Regions from separate parts of the Streptomyces sp. NPDC016851 genome, predicted to be linked through region 1. Evidence: riboswitches for the same ligand, from Rfam matches in the RefSeq annotation. Region 1 holds a riboswitch; each other region holds the start of a gene.
The links. Region 1 has a riboswitch for cyclic di-AMP ahead of ACZ3I3_RS20375 (M23 family metallopeptidase). Riboswitches for the same ligand answer to the same signal wherever they lie in the genome.
Positions count from the first base shown of each region.

Region 2: another riboswitch for cyclic di-AMP. It lies ahead of ACZ3I3_RS14080 (M23 family metallopeptidase); the one in region 1 lies ahead of ACZ3I3_RS20375 (M23 family metallopeptidase).
Region 3: another riboswitch for cyclic di-AMP. It lies ahead of ACZ3I3_RS09545 (transglycosylase family protein); the one in region 1 lies ahead of ACZ3I3_RS20375 (M23 family metallopeptidase).
Region 4: another riboswitch for cyclic di-AMP. It lies ahead of ACZ3I3_RS18455 (M23 family metallopeptidase); the one in region 1 lies ahead of ACZ3I3_RS20375 (M23 family metallopeptidase).

Region 1 is NZ_JBVHEP010000012.1:22,560-26,991, forward strand. It holds gene ACZ3I3_RS20370 (aldo/keto reductase) at 1-59, opposite strand, end outside; gene ACZ3I3_RS20375 (M23 family metallopeptidase) at 193-1,224, opposite strand; cyclic di-AMP (ydaO/yuaA leader) riboswitch at 1,236-1,392, opposite strand; tRNA gene ACZ3I3_RS20380 (tRNA-Met) at 1,694-1,767, opposite strand; gene ACZ3I3_RS20385 (alginate lyase family protein) at 1,822-3,042, opposite strand; gene ACZ3I3_RS20390 (dihydrofolate reductase family protein) at 3,137-4,297, opposite strand; gene ACZ3I3_RS20395 (MarR family winged helix-turn-helix transcriptional regulator) at 4,396-4,432, shown strand, end outside.
Region 2 is NZ_JBVHEP010000007.1:219,228-223,659, reverse strand. It holds gene ACZ3I3_RS14090 (M16 family metallopeptidase) at 1-1,034, shown strand, start outside; gene ACZ3I3_RS14085 (M16 family metallopeptidase) at 1,031-2,419, shown strand; cyclic di-AMP (ydaO/yuaA leader) riboswitch at 2,612-2,775, shown strand; gene ACZ3I3_RS14080 (M23 family metallopeptidase) at 2,789-3,574, shown strand; gene ACZ3I3_RS14075 (GntR family transcriptional regulator) at 3,762-4,432, shown strand, end outside.
Region 3 is NZ_JBVHEP010000004.1:387,047-391,478, reverse strand. It holds gene ACZ3I3_RS09555 (FtsB family cell division protein) at 1-209, opposite strand, end outside; gene eno (phosphopyruvate hydratase) at 314-1,594, opposite strand; gene ACZ3I3_RS09545 (transglycosylase family protein) at 1,873-2,553, opposite strand; cyclic di-AMP (ydaO/yuaA leader) riboswitch at 2,558-2,724, opposite strand; gene ACZ3I3_RS09540 (transglycosylase family protein) at 2,953-3,912, opposite strand; gene ACZ3I3_RS09535 (cytochrome P450 family protein) at 4,041-4,432, opposite strand, start outside.
Region 4 is NZ_JBVHEP010000010.1:217,540-221,971, reverse strand. It holds gene ACZ3I3_RS18465 (SGNH/GDSL hydrolase family protein) at 174-959, opposite strand; gene ACZ3I3_RS18460 (DUF6250 domain-containing protein) at 1,105-1,821, opposite strand; gene ACZ3I3_RS18455 (M23 family metallopeptidase) at 2,016-2,924, opposite strand; cyclic di-AMP (ydaO/yuaA leader) riboswitch at 2,929-3,090, opposite strand; gene ACZ3I3_RS18450 (alpha-galactosidase) at 3,402-4,432, opposite strand, start outside.

The DNA.
Region 1 (4,432 bases):
CCGAGGGCGAGCGGGAAGACCTCGAGGTCGGAGGAGCCGAGCTTGCGAAGAGAAGTCATGCTCCGTGTCAACGGCCGTGCGGGGGAGGCTCATTCCACAGCGGACGCAAAACTCCCGTAAACGGCCCCGCACGAACCCCCCGCACGAAACCCCCGTACGAGACCCGCACGAGACCGCAAACGCCGCCGTCGCTCAGATGCTCAGGCCCTTGCCCCGCAGCCACGCGAGCGGGTCGATGCCGTTGCTGGAGCCACCGGTGTGGACCTCGAGGTGCAGATGCGCCCCGGTGACGTTGCCGGTCGCGCCCACGCGGCCGATGACGTCGCCCGTGCTGACCTTCTGGCCGACGCTGACGCCGATGGACGACTGGTGCGCGTACCAGATCTCCGTGCCGTCATCGAGGGTCAGGACCGTCTTGTAGCCGTAGGAGCCGTTCCAGCCCGCCTCGGTGATGGTGCCGCTGTGCACCGCCTTGATCGGCGTGCCCGTGGGGGCGGCGAAGTCGAGGCCGGTGTGGTAGCCGGAGGACCAGTAGGCGCCGGCCTGACCGAAGGTCGAGGTGATGGTGTACGCGGAGGTCGGCAGCGTGTACTGCTTGGCGAGGGCGGCGAGCCGCTCGGCCTCGGCCTTCTTCCGGGCCTCCTCCTCCGCCTTCCTCTTGGCTTCGGCGGCCTTGGCCTTGGCTTCCTTCTCGGCCTTGGCGGCGGCCTCCGCGGCCGCCTTCCGGGCGGCTTCGGCGGCGTCCTGCGCGGCCTTGGTCTCGATCTGTTCCTGCTGGTGCTCGACCTGCGCCATGATCCGGGCGCGCAGTGCCTCACCGGCGCCGGAGGTGCCCTGCTCGGTGTCGGCGGACGCCGTGGTGAGGTCGCTGAGCGGAGTGGCGGAGCCTTCGGGGGTGTCGTCGTCCGAGATGAGGGAACCCACCGAGGGCAGATCCGGGACGGAGATCGACACCGGCGGCTTGCCGGTCTGGGCGCTGGCCATGCCGCCCGCGCCCACGGCGGCTATGACGCCGACGCCGAGGACGGTGGAGCTGCGCGCGAGGCCTCCGCCGCGCTGCTTGGTGACGCGATGCCGGCCACGGATGGGGCGGATGGACTCCGCGGTGGGGTTCCATTCCTGGAACGGGCCCTCGTCGGTGTGGTGACCGCCGTAGCCGAAGGTTTCGGTGTCGCGCTGGTTCGGCGCGGACGGGGCCGCGGGGGCAGGCCGGTTGGACGCCACGTGGGCGTACTCCTTTCCTTCCTTCTCGCCTACCGGGTTAGCTGACGGGTTCGGAGCAGGAAGGTCTCCTACGCGCGTATACCGGCCGTGCTTCCACGGCGGCATCCGCTCGATTCACCCCAAGTGGTGGTTCCCCGGTTCCCTTTCAGGATTCGGCGCGTGCGCACGGAGCCGCCTTCTGTGACGGCTGGGACGACCGCGCTGCGTTATCGAACGTTAATAGACGCGCGGTGGGTATTCCAGCGATTCCGCTTGATCATTAACCTTTTTCGTGCGGACCAACCTGCCACGACCAGCCCAAAACGGGCGAGTTGACCACCACGCAAGTGACTCACGGGTTTTGACGGTGTGTCAGTTGTGATGCGGAGCGGCGTGCTTCACTCACCGACAGTAATGTCGGCGGTAATGGAGAACCCAGGAAAAAAACCGAGGGCCGGAACCCTTTCGGATTCCGGCCCTCGGCCTTCAGTAGCGGGGACAGGATTTGAACCTGCGACCTCTGGGTTATGAGCCCAGCGAGCTACCGAGCTGCTCCACCCCGCGTCGTTGTGACTCCAGTGTACGCCATCCGCGGGACCGCTCGCGCACACCCGGTGCTCAGCGGTCCGGGTCGCCCGCGTGGGTGAGGGTCTCCCAGGCGGTGAACAGGCCGTCGGTGCCGGCGGGCCGGGTGCGCACGGCCAGTGCGTGCGCGGCCGGGACGGACCGGCCGAGGCGGCCCTCCAGGTGGTTGAGGGCGACCTCCAGGTGCGGCCCGAGTCTCCCCTTGATCCGGCCGCCGCACAGCCACCCGGGCACGGAATCGCCCCGCTGGTGACGGGCGTGCAGGGCGAGCGCGGCCACCAGCCGGTCCTCGGCCTCGCCGTAGAGGTCGACGCCCTGGTGCCGGGCCGTCTCGGCGATGTGGGCGGTGGCGGCGAGCGAGACACCGACGTGCCGGAAGCTGCGGCAGGTCTCCTGGGCGACACCGTCCCGGTACGTGGCCTGCCCGGACCAGTACGCCGTCGTCCGCCGCGGCGTGGCGAGGCCGGAGCCGGGCACGGTGAGCGGAGCGGGGCCGTCCTTCTCCAGGTAGAAGTAGGCGGGCACGCGTTCCCGGAAGCGCTCCAGGGCGTGGCCGAAGGCCCGGTGGTCGTCGAGGAAGACGGCGATGGCGATGACCGCGTCGGTCGCCACCAGGTCCCAGCTCCCGGTGAAGTCCGGGTCGGTGACGGCGACTTCGGGGAGATGGGCCGTGCGCAGCATGCGCTCGAAGCGCCGCACGCGCTCGGCGGGCCAGCCGGCGCCCGGGGTGTGCCGCACGATCTCCGCGGCCCTGGCCCAGACCGACCCGGTCCAGCCGGCCTGCAACGGGGCGTTCTCTCCGGCATGCCGGCGCAGCGTGGCCGACCAGGCGTCCATGATCTGCCGGGCCTTCCCGGCGTGCCGCCGCTTGCCGGTGACGGTGAAGAGGAGGGCCTGGGTGTAGGCGGCCAGGGCGTCCGCGCGCTCCTCGGCACAGCCCCGGCCCTCCAGGTCACCGGCCGGGCAGACGACGGTCCCGTACGGCTCGGCCCGGTACCGGTACGAGCCGTACCTGCTGTCCCGCATGTCGAGGTACGCCTTCAGCCAGGGCTGCTTCCCGGCGGTGACGTGCTCGCGTACGGCGTCCAGCCGGTCCCTGTCGACGAGGACGCCGGGGTGGGTGAAGGGGGCGTCGGCGGGCAGGGCCGGGCCGTGGGCGGGAGTGTCCGCGTCGACCGCTCCGCACGAGGAGGCGAAGAGGGCGAGCGCGGTGAGCAGGAGCGCTGCCGTACGTCGTCTTCCCGCTGCCCGCATGCCCGCTGCCTCCGCGCTGTCGTACCGGCCCTGGAGGCAGCGTGACCCGTGAGGCGGCCGGGCCGCAGGATCTGTTGGGCCGATCGGCCCGCGCTCAGTGCGTCAGGTGGCGGTTCGGGGCCTTGGCGCGCTCCTCGTGCTCCGGGAGGACGAGGACCTCCACTCCCCCGGCCGCCAGCAGGCCGCTGCCGTCGGCGTCCGCCACGAAGGTGTCCGGCTCACGCCAGGCCGTGACCACGCGTCGTACGCCCGCGTCGAGGATCAGCCGGGCGCAGGGTGCGGGGCGGGAGGCCCGGCGGGCGCAGGGTTCCAGGCTGCTGTAGACCGTCGCGCCGGTGAGCCTGGGGTCGGCCGGGTCGAGCTTGGCCAGGGCCGCCTCCTCGGCGTGCACGAGCGGGTCGCCGCCCTCGCGGGAGTGGCCCCGGGCCAGTTCGGTGCCGTCGGCCGCGACGACCACCGCGCCGACGCTGAACGCCGTGTCCGACGGCGGGCACTGTGCGGCCAGTTCGCAGGCGAGGGCCAGCCAGCGGTGGTCGGCGGCGGCGGGCAGGGGGCCGGTGCCGGGGGCGGTCGGCTCGTAGCGCATGAGGACCACGTCCTCGATCCGCCGGGTCTCCAGCAGCCGGAGCCGGCCGGACTGGTAGCCGCCGGGCCCGAAGAGGCGGGGTGCCCCGGGGTCGCCCACGAAGAGCGGGGCGAGGACCAGCTGGAGTTCGTCGGCCAGGCCCTGGGTGAGGAGCTGGGTGTGGATCAGGCCGCCGCCCTCGACCATGAGACGTCGTACGCCCCGGACGTCGTGCAGGTGGGTGAGGAGCCGCCGCCAGTCGAGGTCGGCGCCGAGCGGGACGACGTCGGTGGCGTCGGCGGCATCGGTGCCATCGGCAGTGGCGAGGCCGAGGGCACGGGCGCGTTCGGCGCCCTTGTCGGTGGTGTAGAGGACCTTCCGGCCGCCGGTGTGCCAGAACCGCGCCGCCGGGTCGAGGTCGCCGGAGCCGCTGACCGTGACCTTGAGGGGGTACTCCGGCAGGCCGGCTGCCACCCGAGCGGCGCGCCGCTCGGGTGAGTTGACCAGCAGGCGCGGGTTGTCGGCGCGGACGGTGCCGGCGCCGATCAGGATCGCGTCGACGGACGCCCGGACCTCGTCGACCCGGTCGAAGTCGGCCGGGCTGGACAGGAGCAGGCGTTCGGGGCCGGTGTCGTCCAGGTAGCCGTCGAGGGAGACGGCGGCGGACAGCAGGACGTACGGGTGGGGCATCGAAGCTCCCGGCTCGTGGAAACTCGTGGCGGATGGCGGGACGGCGGGCTGACAGGACGGGGCTTGGTTCAAGTTTGAAACAAACCTACACTGGGTGCATGACGACTCGCTGGCTCACCCCCGAGGAGCAACGCG
Region 2 (4,432 bases), on a different contig from region 1:
TGGGCTCCCTGCTGGCCGCGCTCGACGACGAGTCGATGGAAAACCAGCGGGACGTCGTCAAGAACGAGCGCCGGCAGCGCTACGACAACGTCCCCTACGGCACCGCCTTCGAGAAGCTGACCGCCCTCGCCTACCCGGCGGGCCACCCCTACCACCACACGCCGATCGGCTCGATGGCCGACCTGGACGCCGCCACCCTGGAGGACGCACGCGCGTTCTTCCGCACCTACTACGCGCCGAACAACGCCGTGCTCTCCGTGGTCGGCGACATCGACCCGGAGCAGACCCTGGCCTGGATCGAGAAGTACTTCGGCTCCATCCCCGGCCACGACGGCAAGCCCGCGCCCCGCGACGGCGCGCTGCCGGAGACCATCGGCGAGCAGCTGCGCGAGGTCGTCGAGGAGGAGGTCCCGGCGCGCGCCCTGATGGCCGCCTACCGGCTGCCGCAGGACGGCACGCGCGCGTGCGACGCGGCCGACCTAGCCCTCACGGTCCTCGGCGGCGGCGAGTCCTCCCGCCTGTACAACCGCCTCGTACGGCGCGACCGTACGGCCGTGGCGGCCGGCTTCGGCCTGCTGCGGCTCGCCGGGGCGCCCTCCCTGGGGTGGCTGGACGTGAAGACGTCCGGTGACGTGGAGGTCCCGGTCATCGAGTCCGCCATCGACGAGGAGCTCGCCCGGTTCGCCGAGGAGGGCCCCACGGCCGAGGAGATGGAGCGCGCCCAGGCCCAGCTGGAGCGCGAGTGGCTGGACCGGCTGGGCACGGTCGCCGGCCGCGCCGACGAACTGTGCCGGTACGCCGTCCTGTTCGGCGACCCGCAGCTCGCCCTGACCGCCGTGCAGCGCGTGCTGGAGGTGACGGCCGAGGAGGTCCAGGAGGTCGCCAAGGCCCGCCTGCGGCCCGACAACCGCGCGGTGCTCGTCTACGAGCCCGTCGCCGGCGAGACGGGCGACGCGGAGACCGCCGAGGACGCCGACACCACCGACGACACCGCAGCCGCGGCCCTGAACGAGAACGAGGAGGCGGCCAAGTGACCGAGCTCGCCACGATGGACTTCCACCCCCAGCCGCAGGCGGGCGACGCCAAGCCGTGGGCCTTCCCGGCCCCCGAGCGCGGCACGCTCGGCAACGGCCTGACGGTCCTGCGCTGCCACCGCCCCGGCCAGCAGGTCGTCGCCGTGGAGGTACTGCTGGACGCGCCCCTGGACGCCGAGCCGGCCGGCCTCGACGGCGTGGCCACGATCATGGCCCGGGCCTTCTCCGAGGGCACCGACAAGCACTCCGCCGAGGACTTCGCCGCCGAGCTGGAGCGCGCCGGCGCCACCCTCGACGCGCACGCCGACCACCCCGGCGTCCGGCTCAGCCTGGAGGTGCCGGCCTCCCGGCTCGCCAAGGGGCTCGGCCTGGTCGCCGACGCCCTGAGGGCCCCCGCGTTCGCGGACAGCGAGGTCGAGCGGCTGGTCCGCAACCGCCTCGACGAGATCCCGCACGAGCTGGCCAACCCCGCCCGCCGTGCCGCCAAGGAGCTCTCCAAGGAGCTGTTCCCGTCGGACTCGCGCATGTCGCGGCCCCGCCAGGGCACCGAGGAGACGGTCGTAGCGATCGACTCCGCGGCCGTACGCGCCTTCTACGAGAGGCACGTCAGGCCCGCCACGGCCACGGTCGTGGTCGTCGGCGACCTCACCGGCATCGACCTCGACGCCCTGCTCGGCGACACGCTGGGCGCCTGGACCGGCTCCGCGGCCGAGCCGCGCCCGGTGCCGCCGGTGACGGCCGACGACACGGGCAGGGTCGTCATCGTGGACCGCCCCGGCGCCGTACAGACGCAGCTGCTGATCGGCCGGATCGGCCCGGACCGGCACGACCGCGTGTGGCCCGCGCAGGTGCTCGGCACGTACTGCCTCGGCGGCACCCTCACCTCCCGCCTGGACCGCGTGCTGCGCGAGGAGAAGGGCTACACCTACGGGGTGCGGGCGTTCGGCCAGGTCCTCAGGTCCGCCCCGGACGGGACCGGTGCCGCGATGCTCGCCATCAGCGGCTCCGTGGACACGCCCAACACCGGCCCCGCCCTCCAGGACCTCTGGACGGTGCTGCGCACGCTCGCCGCCGAGGGGCTGACCGACGCCGAGCGGGACGTCGCCGTGCAGAACCTGGTCGGCGTGGCGCCGCTGAAGTACGAGACGGCGGCGGCCGTCGCGAGCACGCTGGCCGACCAGGTCGAGCAGCACCTGCCCGACGACTTCCAGGCCACGCTGTACCGGCAGCTCGCCGCGACCGGCACCGTGGAGGCCACCGCGGCGGCCGTCAGCGCCTTCCCGGTGGACCGGCTGGTGACCGTGCTCGTCGGTGACGCGGCGCAGATCAAGGGCCCGGTCGAGGCCCTGGGCATCGGCGAAGTCTCGGTCGTCGCCGCCGAGTAGGAGCACACGCGCGCAGGGGCCCTGGTTGTCTTCTAAGGCACCAGGGCTCCTTTATGCCCGAATTGGTGCGGAGGTTGCCTGTCTGCCCTGTGGGATGCGCTACAAAAACCGGGATCCGTTTGGGAATTGAAAGTGGCCCCGCTTAGGTTCGTCCGGGCTGTTCGTCAGGCAGTGCGCCGCACCCGCGGCACCGGACAGTCATCGCCGAGTCCCCGTACGGCGCGAGCCAGGGGAGCCGGGGACCCACCGCAGTCCCTGGGGTGAATCGGACGCCCGCGCGAGCCGCGAGGGGGTCCGTAGGAGACCTTCCTGCTCCGAACCCGTCAGCTAACCCGGTAGGCGAGAAGGAAGGAAAGGACCAGGCACTCCATGGCGTTCACCCGCGCCACCGGGAAGCACCGTCGTCCCAGCCGGATGCAGCGCGGCACCGCCCGCGCGGCGGGCGTCGCGGCCCTCGCCACCACCGGTGTCATCGGCACCGTGGCCGCCCCGGCCTTCGCCGCAGAGCCCGCCGTCGAGCAGACCGGCCTCACCCCCGTCGTCACCATGGGCGACACCGTGGCCCAGCAGATCGACGCCCAGGCCGCCGCCCAGAAGCAGGCCGCCGAGGAGGCCGCCGCCAAGAAGAAGGCCGAGGAGGCCGCCCGCGAGCGGGCCGCCGAGGCGGCCAAGGAGGCCAAGGAGGCCGCCGAGAAGGCCCGCGAGGCCAAGGAGCGCGCCGCCCGCGAGGCCGAGCGCAAGCGCCTCAACACGTTCGTGCCCCCGATCTCCGGCTCGTACGTCTCCACCGCCTACCAGGCCAGCAGCGGCCTGTGGTCCTCCGGCAGCCACACCGGTGTCGACTTCCACGCCGCCAGCGGCACCTCCGTCCACGCGGTCGGCATGGGCGAGGTCGTCGAGGCCGGCTGGGGCGGCTCCTACGGCAACCAGATCGTGATCAAGATGAACGACGGCACGTACACCCAGTACGGCCACCTGTCGTCCATCAGCGTCTCGGTGGGCCAGAAGGTCACCCCCGGCCAGCAGATCGGCCTGTCCGGCGCGACCGGCAACGTCACCGGTGCGCACCTGCACTTCGAGGCCCGTACGAGCCCCGAGTACGGCTCGGACATCGACCCGGTCGCCTACCTCCGCTCGCACGGCGTGAGCATCTGACGGCGTACCACTCCGCTTCCCGAGGCCCCGGCTCCCCGAGCCGGGGCTTTCGGCGTTTGTGACGCCCGGCTGTCCAAAAAATATCCCTGGATTCCGGTCCGCCGTCGGAAATTCCGGCTCATTGCAATAGAGTCACGGAACACGTGTCACTCGTCGACGTTTCACGGGGATTAAACGGAGGTCGGTCATGCGCATTCCGGCGCACTCGGTGTGCACGGCCATCCGGGACGACATCGTCGCGGGTGTCTACGAACGCGGCGGCCGGCTGACCGAGGAACTCCTCGCCCGCCGCTACGGTGTCTCGCGCGTCCCCGTCCGGGAGGCCCTGCGCACCCTGGAGGCCGAGGGCTTCGTGGTCACCCGGCGGCACGCGGGCGCGTGCGTCGCCGAACCCACCGAGCAGGAGGCCGCCGACCTGCTGGAGATGCGGTTGCTGCTGGAGCCGCTCGGCGCGGCCCGCGCCGCCCAGCGCCGCACCGAGGCCCATCTGAAGGTCCTGCGCGGCCTGGTCAGGCTCGGCCAGGAGCGCGCCCGCCGGGGCAACAGCGACGACCTGCGCTCCCTGGGCGGCTGGTTCCACGAGACGCTCGCACAGGCCTCCGGCAGCCCCGCGCTGACCTCGATGCTGACCCAGCTCCGCCACAAGATCGCCTGGATGTACACCGTCGAGGCGCCGGCCGGGCCCGTGGAGTCCTGGACCGAGCACGGCGCGATCGTGGACGCGGTGGCGCGCGGGGACAGTGAGCGCGCGCGGGCGGTCACGGCGCTGCACACCGAGCGCGCGACGGCCGCGCACCGGCTGCGTTTCGGCTCCGCCGGGGAGCGGGCCGAGCGTGTGAGGAACTCGCAACATCCCGT
Region 3 (4,432 bases), on a different contig from region 1:
GCGCGCTGCGAGACGTACTCCCGCATCGGGTAGGCCAGGGCCACGATCAGCGAGCACATCACCAGGGCGAGCAGCGCGGCCCGGCCGGTCAGCCGTGAGCGGCGGGCCTGGCGCTTGGTCTGGGAGCGGTAGACCCGGGCCGCGGTCTGCTCGCCGAGCAGCCGGATCCTGGTCGCGGTGGAGAACCGGTCCCGGTCCTTCACGGCCATGTCTGTCCGCCTCCCGCTCCACCGTCATACGCGCGTACGTCCCCGGACACGGTACGGGACCGAGTACGGGGACGTACGTACGACGCTGCGTCTTGTGGCCGGGGTCAGCCCTTGAAGCGCGGGAACGCGCTGCGGCCGGCGTACACCGCCGCGTCGTCGAGGATCTCCTCGATGCGCAGCAGCTGGTTGTACTTGGCGACGCGCTCGGAGCGGGCCGGGGCGCCGGTCTTGATCTGGCCGCAGTTGGTGGCGACGGCCAGGTCGGCGATGGTGACGTCCTCGGTCTCGCCGGAGCGGTGGGACATCATGCACTTGAAGCCGTTGCGCTGGGCCAGCTCGACGGCGTCCAGGGTCTCGGTCAGCGAGCCGATCTGGTTGACCTTGACCAGGAGCGCGTTGGCCGCGCCCTCCTCGATGCCGCGGGCCAGGCGCTCGGGGTTGGTGACGAACAGGTCGTCGCCGACGAGCTGGACCTTGTCACCGAGCTTGGCGGTGATGGTCTTCCAGCCCTCCCAGTCGTCCTCGAACAGCGGGTCCTCGATGGAGACGAGCGGGTACGCGTCGACGAGCTCCGCGTAGTACTCGGTCATCTCGGCCGCCGAGCGCTCCTTGCCCTCGAAGGTGTAGACGCCGTCCTTGTAGAACTCGGACGCGGCGACGTCGAGCGCCAGGGCGATCTGCTCGCCGGGGGTGTAGCCGGCCTCGTTGATCGCCTCGAGGATGAGGTCGAGGGCCTCGCGGTTGGAGCCGAGGTTCGGGGCGAAGCCGCCCTCGTCGCCGAGGCCGGTGGCCAGGCCCTTGCTCTTCAGGACCTTCTTCAGCGTGTGGTAGACCTCGGCGCCCCAGCGCAGCGCCTCGGAGAAGGACTCCGCGCCGATCGGGGCGATCATGAACTCCTGGATGTCCACGTTGGAGTCGGCGTGCGAGCCGCCGTTCAGGATGTTCATCATCGGCACCGGCAGCAGGTGCGCGTTCGGGCCGCCCAGGTAGCGGAACAGCGGAAGGTCGCTGGCCTCGGAGGCGGCGTGGGCGACGGCGAGGGAGACGCCGAGGATGGCGTTGGCGCCGAGGGAGCCCTTGTTGTCGGTGGCGTCCAGGTCGAACATGGCCTGGTCGATCAGGCGCTGCTCGGTGGCGTCGTAGCCGACGAGCTCCGGGCCGATCTGCTCGATGACCGCGAGGACGGCCTTCTCCACACCCTTGCCGAGGTAGCGGTTCGAGTCGCCGTCGCGCAGCTCGATGGCCTCGAAGGCGCCCGTGGAGGCGCCGGACGGGACGGCGGCACGACCGGTGCTGCCGTCGTCGAGGCCGACCTCGACCTCGACCGTGGGGTTGCCTCGGGAGTCCAGGATTTCCCGGGCTACGACGACGTCGATGGACGGCACGAGCATCTCCTTCTTCATGTGACGCGGGTACGCGGGCCGCGGGGACCCGGCGAGGCGCGGGCCGCGGTGGCTCGCGACATGAGCCTAACCGGCTCCGGGCGATCGGCCACCGGGTCGCCCACCCCATGGACAGAACCGAGAGTAAATTGTTTCCGAACGGAACAAAGCCGGTTCGCAAAGACCGGCAGAAAAGACCGGCAGAAAAAACCCCGCCCCGGTGCGCACGGGGGATGACGCACCGGGGCGGGGAGCCCGTGGGGACGGGGGTGGGCCGCTGCTTACTTCAGGTGCAGCTGCTGGCCCGGGTAGATCAGGTTGGCGTCCGTGATGATGTCCTTGTTCAGCTCGAACAGCTTCTCCCAGCCGCCCTCGACCTTCTCCTCGGTCGCGATGGAGCTGAGGGTGTCGCCCTTGACGACCTTGTACTCGCCGTCGCCCTTCTTGACCTTCTTGCCGGTCGGGGTGGTGACGGTCTTCTGGGTCTTCTGGGTCTGGGCCGGGCGCTCGTCGGAGCGGGAGGCCGGCTGCTGCTCGGTCTGGCGGGTCTCGGTGGAGCCGCTGCTCTGCTCGGAGCCGCCGCTGTAGCCGGCGCTCGACAGGCCCTTGCCGCAGACCGGCCAGGCACCCTTGCCCTGGCTCGCGAGGACCTTCTCGGCGATCTCGATCTGCTGGGACTTGGTGGCCTGGTCGGCGGTGGAGGCGTACTTCGTGCCGCCGTAGCCGGACCAGGTGGAGGCGGAGAACTGCAGACCGCCGTAGTAGCCGTTGCCGGTGTTGATGGACCAGTTGCCGCCGGACTCGCACTGGGCGACGGCGTCCCACTCGGAGGCGGTGGCGGCGGAGGCGTTGCCGGCCGCCATCAGCGGGGCGGCGACGGCGGCACCGGTGACACCGGCGATGGCGATGACCCGAGAGGCCTTGGACGGACGGCGGTGCGTGCCCTTGCCGGAAAACAGCATGGAGAGATCCCCTCACCGACGCCTACGAGGTGAGCTGTCGGGTTCGGGCCGGTTGAGTTGCCCGGCCGCGTCCCTCCCGGGACGCGGCTTCACCCCAAGCCCTTCCGGCACAACCGGCCGGTAGGGCACTTACCTTGGGTCCCCCGCTCCTGCCTACGGCGCTTGACGCGACGACTGTTCCCGTGCGGCCGCTGGCAGGATTCGGCGTTGCGGCAGCCGGGGCTCGTGGTGACGAGCGGTCATGACCGTAGACATGCGATCCGCGGAATTTCAAAGACGATCAGGGCTTCTGAGATCTATCTCTCACCGCACCGATAAGGGACATTAGCCGCGAACGGTGACGTGAACTCGCACGGTTTCGGGGTGACTTCCACCCCCGTTTCCGTACTGCCCCACCGGCTACCGCTCGTCCGCTTCGACCCCTACCGTGAGCTTCTGACCGGGGCGGATGAGGTTCGGGTCGGTGCCGACGGCCGTCTCGTTCCCGACGTAGAGCGCGCGCCATCCGCCGCTGACATCAAGAGAGTTCGCGATGGACCAGAGGCTGTCGCCGGGGCGGACGGTGTAGGAGCCGTCCGTCGCCTCCCGGGCGGCCTCGCCGTCGCGCGAGGCGTGCCGTCCGGCGGAGCCGGAGGAACGGCCGTCCTCGGCCTTGGCGTCCTCGTCGGCGCTGGGGCCGCGGTGGCGGCCGGAAGTGGTGTCGGACGGGGCTGAAGAGCGGTCGTCCTGTGGCGACTTGGCGGGCTCGTCACGCTCCGGAGTGGGCGACGGGGAGCTGCCGGGCTCCTGGTCCTGCGACTGATCCCGTGACTGGTCCTGCGACTGGTCCGGGGACTGCTCCTGCGACTGCTCCTGTGACTGCTCCGTCGAGGGATCGGCAGAATCAGGCGACTTGTCGGAGTTGGTGGTTTCGTCCGACTCGGAGGAGTCGAGCAGTCCGGGTGAGTCCGTCGGAGCGGACGAGTCGGACGTGTCCGAGCCCTTGTCCTGTTCGAGGCCGGAGAGCAGACCGCAGGTGCGCCAGGCGCCGACCCCCTGGTCGGCGAGGATTCTCTCGGCCACGGCTATCTGCTGGGAGCGGCTGGCCAGGTCGGCACTCGGGGCGTAGTCGAGGCCGCCGTGGTTCTCCCAGTCCTCCTGGGACAACTGGAGGCCGCCGAAGTATCCGTTGCCGCTGTTCTGGCTCCAGGCGCCGCCGGTCTCGCAGTCCGCGACCCGGTCCCAGGTCGTGCCGTCGGCCGCGCTGGCACCGGAGGCTCCGAGGAGCGGGATCGCGATGGCGGAGCCGGTGACCCCGGCCGCGACGAGGAGAGCCGGAGCCTGGCGGGGGCGACGGTGCCGACCGTTCCCGGAGAGCATACGGAGACCTTTCGCGAGACAGCAGTGACCGGCGCGGCGCAGGGTCCCCCGGGCCGCGCTGATGATGGGTGAACGTATCGGCAGACGATCACTTGTCACAAGTTCATGCCGCGCAGATCACGTGAAGATCACAGGTCTGACGGCGTGTCATGTTTAGCCGGTGAGAACTCCACCGGCAGCGTGCGCAGCCCGCGCATGATGAGGCCGCCGCGCCATCTCAGCTCGGCCGGATCCGCCGCCAGCCGCAGGTCCGGGAGGCGGGTGAGAAGCGTGGCGAGCGCGGTCTGGCCCTCCAGACGGGCGAGCGGGGCGCCGAGGCAGTAGTGGATGCCGTGGCCGTAACCGAGGTGCTGGTTGTCGCGGCGGGCGAGGTCGAGCACGTCCGGACCGGCGAACCGCTCCGGGTCCCGGTCCGCGGCGGCCAGGACGACGAGGACCGGGTCGCCGGGCGCGATCTGCTGCCCGCCGATGGTGAGGGGCTGGGTGGCGAACCGCCAGGTGGCGAGTTCGACGGGGCCGT
Region 4 (4,432 bases), on a different contig from region 1:
CATCGAGCCGAGCCGAACCGGCGCGGGGTGCTGCCGGCGGCTACCCGGGACGGGGGGTGCGCAGCCCGGCGGAGCGGGGTGCCGCTGCGCCCACCCGTGCCGCCTGGGGGCACCTCCCAGGCCCTTAAGGCACTGGGGGAGGCACGACTGCCCGCAGCGGCGGCCGGCGGCAGCTAAGCCACCGCAGCGATCCGCATCCGGATGTCCTCCGGCGACAACGCACCCTTCGCCGTCACATGATCCCCCGACGACTCCCCACGCAGCCGCCGCCCGATCCACGGCACCAGAAACTCCCGCGCCCAGTGCACGTCGTCCCGGCGGACCTCGAGCGGCCCCCGAGCCGGCAACGGCGGCCACGGCTGCTCCGGGTCCGCCGGAACCTCCAGCCCGAGCACCTGCCCCGCGCGGAGCGCCACCCGCGTGTGCCCCTCCGGCGACAGGTGCAGCCGGTCGGCGTCCCAGGCCCTGCGGTCCTGGACACTGCGCAGGGACCACAGGTCGAGCACCGGGCAGCCGTACCGGTCGGCGATGGCCCGCACATGCCCGTTGTACGTCGCGATCTTGCCGCGCAAGTGCTTGAGCACGGGCATCCCACGCGTGTCGAACCCGGTCGTCACCATCACCGTGCCGGCCACGGCGGTGAGCCGCACCAGGGCCCGCTCGAAGCGCTCGGCCACCTCGTCCGGGTCGGTACCCGGCCGGAGGATGTCGTTGCCCCCGGCACAGAACGAGACGAGGTCCGGGGCCATTTCGACGGCCCGCGGAACCTGGTCCGCCACGATCTGGTCGAGGAGTTTCCCGCGCACGGCGAGGTTGGTGTAGTGGAAGTCGCCTTCGGGCCGGCGGTCGGCGAGCAGGACGGCGAACCGGTCGGCCCAGCCGACGAACGCCCCGTCGGGGCCGGGATCACCGACGCCCTCGGTGAAGCTGTCCCCCACCGCCACGTACGACCCGATCACTGCTGTGCTGTCACTCTTCGAATCGTCTGCCACAGCAGCACATGATTCACCTTCCAATGTGACCTACGCGACCGTAGGAAAGGGTTGACGGGCGGTGAGATAAGCCACTCCCCAAGTGTTCACCAACTCCGGAATAGGACACCTGTCAGCGATGTTGGGGGTTCAGTCGCCACACCCGGAATCCTGTGATCCGGAAGTGACTCCACACGGTCCGGAAGCCGAAGTGCCCACTCGTGTACGGCTCCGGATCGCGGTAGTCGAAGACGAGCCTCCCGTTGTTCCACCACCGCACCGTCGAACCGTCGGAGACGATCCGCACGCGGTTCGGCTCACCCGGCACCAGCAGCGGCTCGGTGTAGTCGTAGACCAGGGGCCGGACACCGGGCTGCCCGACGTACCGCCGCAGCCGGGTCGTGGTGTTGTAGTTGGCACCGTAACCGGCGTAGTACGTCGTCAGGTGGTCGTACTCCTCCAGCGCCCCACCGCGCGGCGTCGCGAAGAGGTCGCCCGGGGAGCGGACGTCGGTCGCGTTCCAGAAGTTGTTGAGGTCCGAGACTCGGTCGTTGGCCCCACCCTCGGAGACCGGCGTGGCGGTGTACTCGAGGACGTACGGCCCTTCGAGCCGCTGCCTGAACCATACGGTCGCCCCGCTCGGCACGTCGATCTCCAGAACGCCACGGGACGCGGTGACGGTGCCACCGTTCTGGAGTTCGGTAGCCCACTGGGCGAGACCGTGACAGAAGTCGTCCCGGGCGATGAGGCGGCGGTGCCGGGGCGCGGCGTGGGCGGTGCCCGTCGGGACGAGGGCCGCCGCGGCGGCTCCGGCGGCCAGGGTTGCGAACGCTCTGCGAGTGGTCGGCACGGGACAGGTCTCCTTGGGGATCCGCCTGGAAGGCTCCAGAAAGCGCTTGCGCTCCGGACGGGATCACTGTGTCCCAACTGCCGCCCGCTGTCGATCCCTTGGGACGGTCGGAAGGTGCGCGCACACCGAAGGCCGGACCCGGGGATCGGGGTCCGGCCTTCGGTCGCGTGTCAGGCAGGTGGTGACGCGGTCGGTCAGCCGACGGAGACGCCGTGCGAGCGCAGGAAGGCGACCGGGTCCACGTCCGAGCCGTAGTCCGGCGTGGTGCGGATCTCGAAGTGCAGGTGCGGTCCGGTCACGTTGCCGGTGGCGCCGGACAGGCCGATCTGCTGCCCGGCGCTCACGGTCTGGCCGGCCGAGACGGAGAGCGAGGACAGGTGGGCGTACTGCGCGTAGCTGCCGTCGTTCAGCCTGATGACGACCTGGTTGCCGTACGCGCCGCCCCACCCGGCGGAGACGACCGTGCCCGCGCCGACGGCCTTGAGCGAGGTGCCCGTCGGGACGACGAAGTCGACACCCGTGTGGTAGCCGCTGGACCACATGCTGCCGGACATCCGGTACGGGGTGCCGACGGTGGCACCGTCCACCGGGGCGCTGTAGCCGCTGGAGGTCGCGGCGGCGGGCTTGGCGGCGGCCGGCTTCGAGGGCGACTCGGCGGCGGACGACTTCGAGGCCGAGGACTTCGAGGGCTTGGAGGCCGAGGCCTTCGACGGGGCCGGGGACTCGCTCGCCGCCGCCTTCTTGCCGACCGCCAGCTTCAGCCCCGGGTGGATCAGCGACGGGTCGTCACCGATGGCGTCACGGTTGTCCGAGTAGAGCTTCTTCCAGCCGCCGTCGACGTTCTGCTCGTCGGCGATCTTCGCGAGGTAGTCACCGGCCCGCACGGTGTACGAGCGGGCGCCCGTGGCCTTTTCGGTGGCCTTCTTCTCGGCGGCCGGCGCGGACTGGACGGCCTTTTCCGGAGCCGACTGCGGGGTGGCGGCGTGGGCGCCGGTGGCCCCCATGAGCGGAAGGGCGAGAGCGGCCCCACCGGTTCCGGCGACGGCGATGGAGCGGGTGAAACGCTGGGACTTCGGGCGGCGATGCTTACCCTTCGCGGGCATGGCGAATTCCTCTCCGTCGCCTGCGAGGTGAGCTGTCGGGTTCGGACTGGAGATGCCCGGCCGCGCCGAGGCGCGGCTTAACCCCAAGCCGTTCCGGGAACCGGAACAGGCGTCTTACCTGTGGGTCCCCCGCTCCTGCCGTACGTCGGGTCAGTGTGTGCGGGCTCCGGGCGGCGGCAGGATTAGGCGTCCGTCCGGATTGGTGGGGAACGTAAGCGACCAGGACGCAAAGGGACAAGCTCGCGGTTGCCTGTGACGGCCTTTTTCTTGACGCGCCGACATTTTTTCCGTCACGGAGCGTGGATTACCGATCTCCAGCCTCCCGCAATCTCCCTGAATAACGCCGGAATTACGTGCACATGGCAACAACACATCGTCACGAATATGACGATGCTCACGCACCCCGGCCTCATCTCCTTTACAGCCGGGGCACGTTATACCTAAACAGTCGAAGCGCTCCCTATTCGGACAGAAGGGCTACTTGCGCTTAAGCCGGACCACGGTGGCGTCCAGATCGCCGCGCAGACCGACCCGCAGCCCGTGATGGAGCAGCACGGCTCCCCGGTGAACTTCGCCCGTTTCGCGGCATTCGTACGACGCCGCCGGGTCGAGACCCCGCAACCGGAGCGCCGGAACGGGCTCGCCGTAGCGCTGCGCCTGGAGCCAGGCGAGGACGACGGTCTCCTCGCCGAGGACGTACTGAACGGCGCTCAGGCCGCCCTCCGGCGGGCGCAGCCGGTACAGGTCGCCGCGCTGCACCACGGGCCGGATCTCCTTGTAGAGCTCCACCCAGTCCCGCGCCTCGGCGAGCTCCTCCTCCGTCCACCGGGTGAGGTCACCGCCGACCCCGAGCACCCCGGCCATGGCGCTGACGAACCGGAACCTCAGGGAGCTGGCCCGCTGGTTGAGCATGGCGTTCGGGCTGTCGGTGACCCAGGCGGCCATGACCCGGGCCGGGTGGATCTGGCTGAAGCCGTGCTGGATGGCGAGCCGGTCGAGCGGGTCGGTGTTGTCCGAGGTCCACACCTGGTCCGTACGGCCGAGCACACCGAGGTCGATCCGGCCGCCGCCGCCCGAGCAGGACTCGAAGGCCACCCCGGGGTGGGCGGCCCGCAGCCGGTCCAGCAGGGCGTACAGGGCGTGCACGTGGTCGACCCAGAGCCGCTGCGGGTAGGAGTCGTCCGGCCACCCGGCGTCGGTGAAGCAGCGGTTGAAGTCCCACTTGACGTAGTCGATCGGCGCGCTGGAGAGGAGCCCGTCGAGCTGCTCCCAGAGGTACTCCTGGACGTCCTCGCGGGCGAGGTTCAGTACGAGCTGATTGCGGAACTCCGTCCGCTTTCGTCCCGGTTGGTACTGCACCCAGTCCGGGTGCGCGCGGTACAGCTCGCTGTCCGGGTTGACCATCTCCGGCTCGACCCAGATGCCGAACTGCATGCCGAGGCCGTGCACGTGCTCGGCGAGCGGCTTCAGGCCGCCCGGGAAGCGGTCGGGGTTGGGGGCCCAGTCGC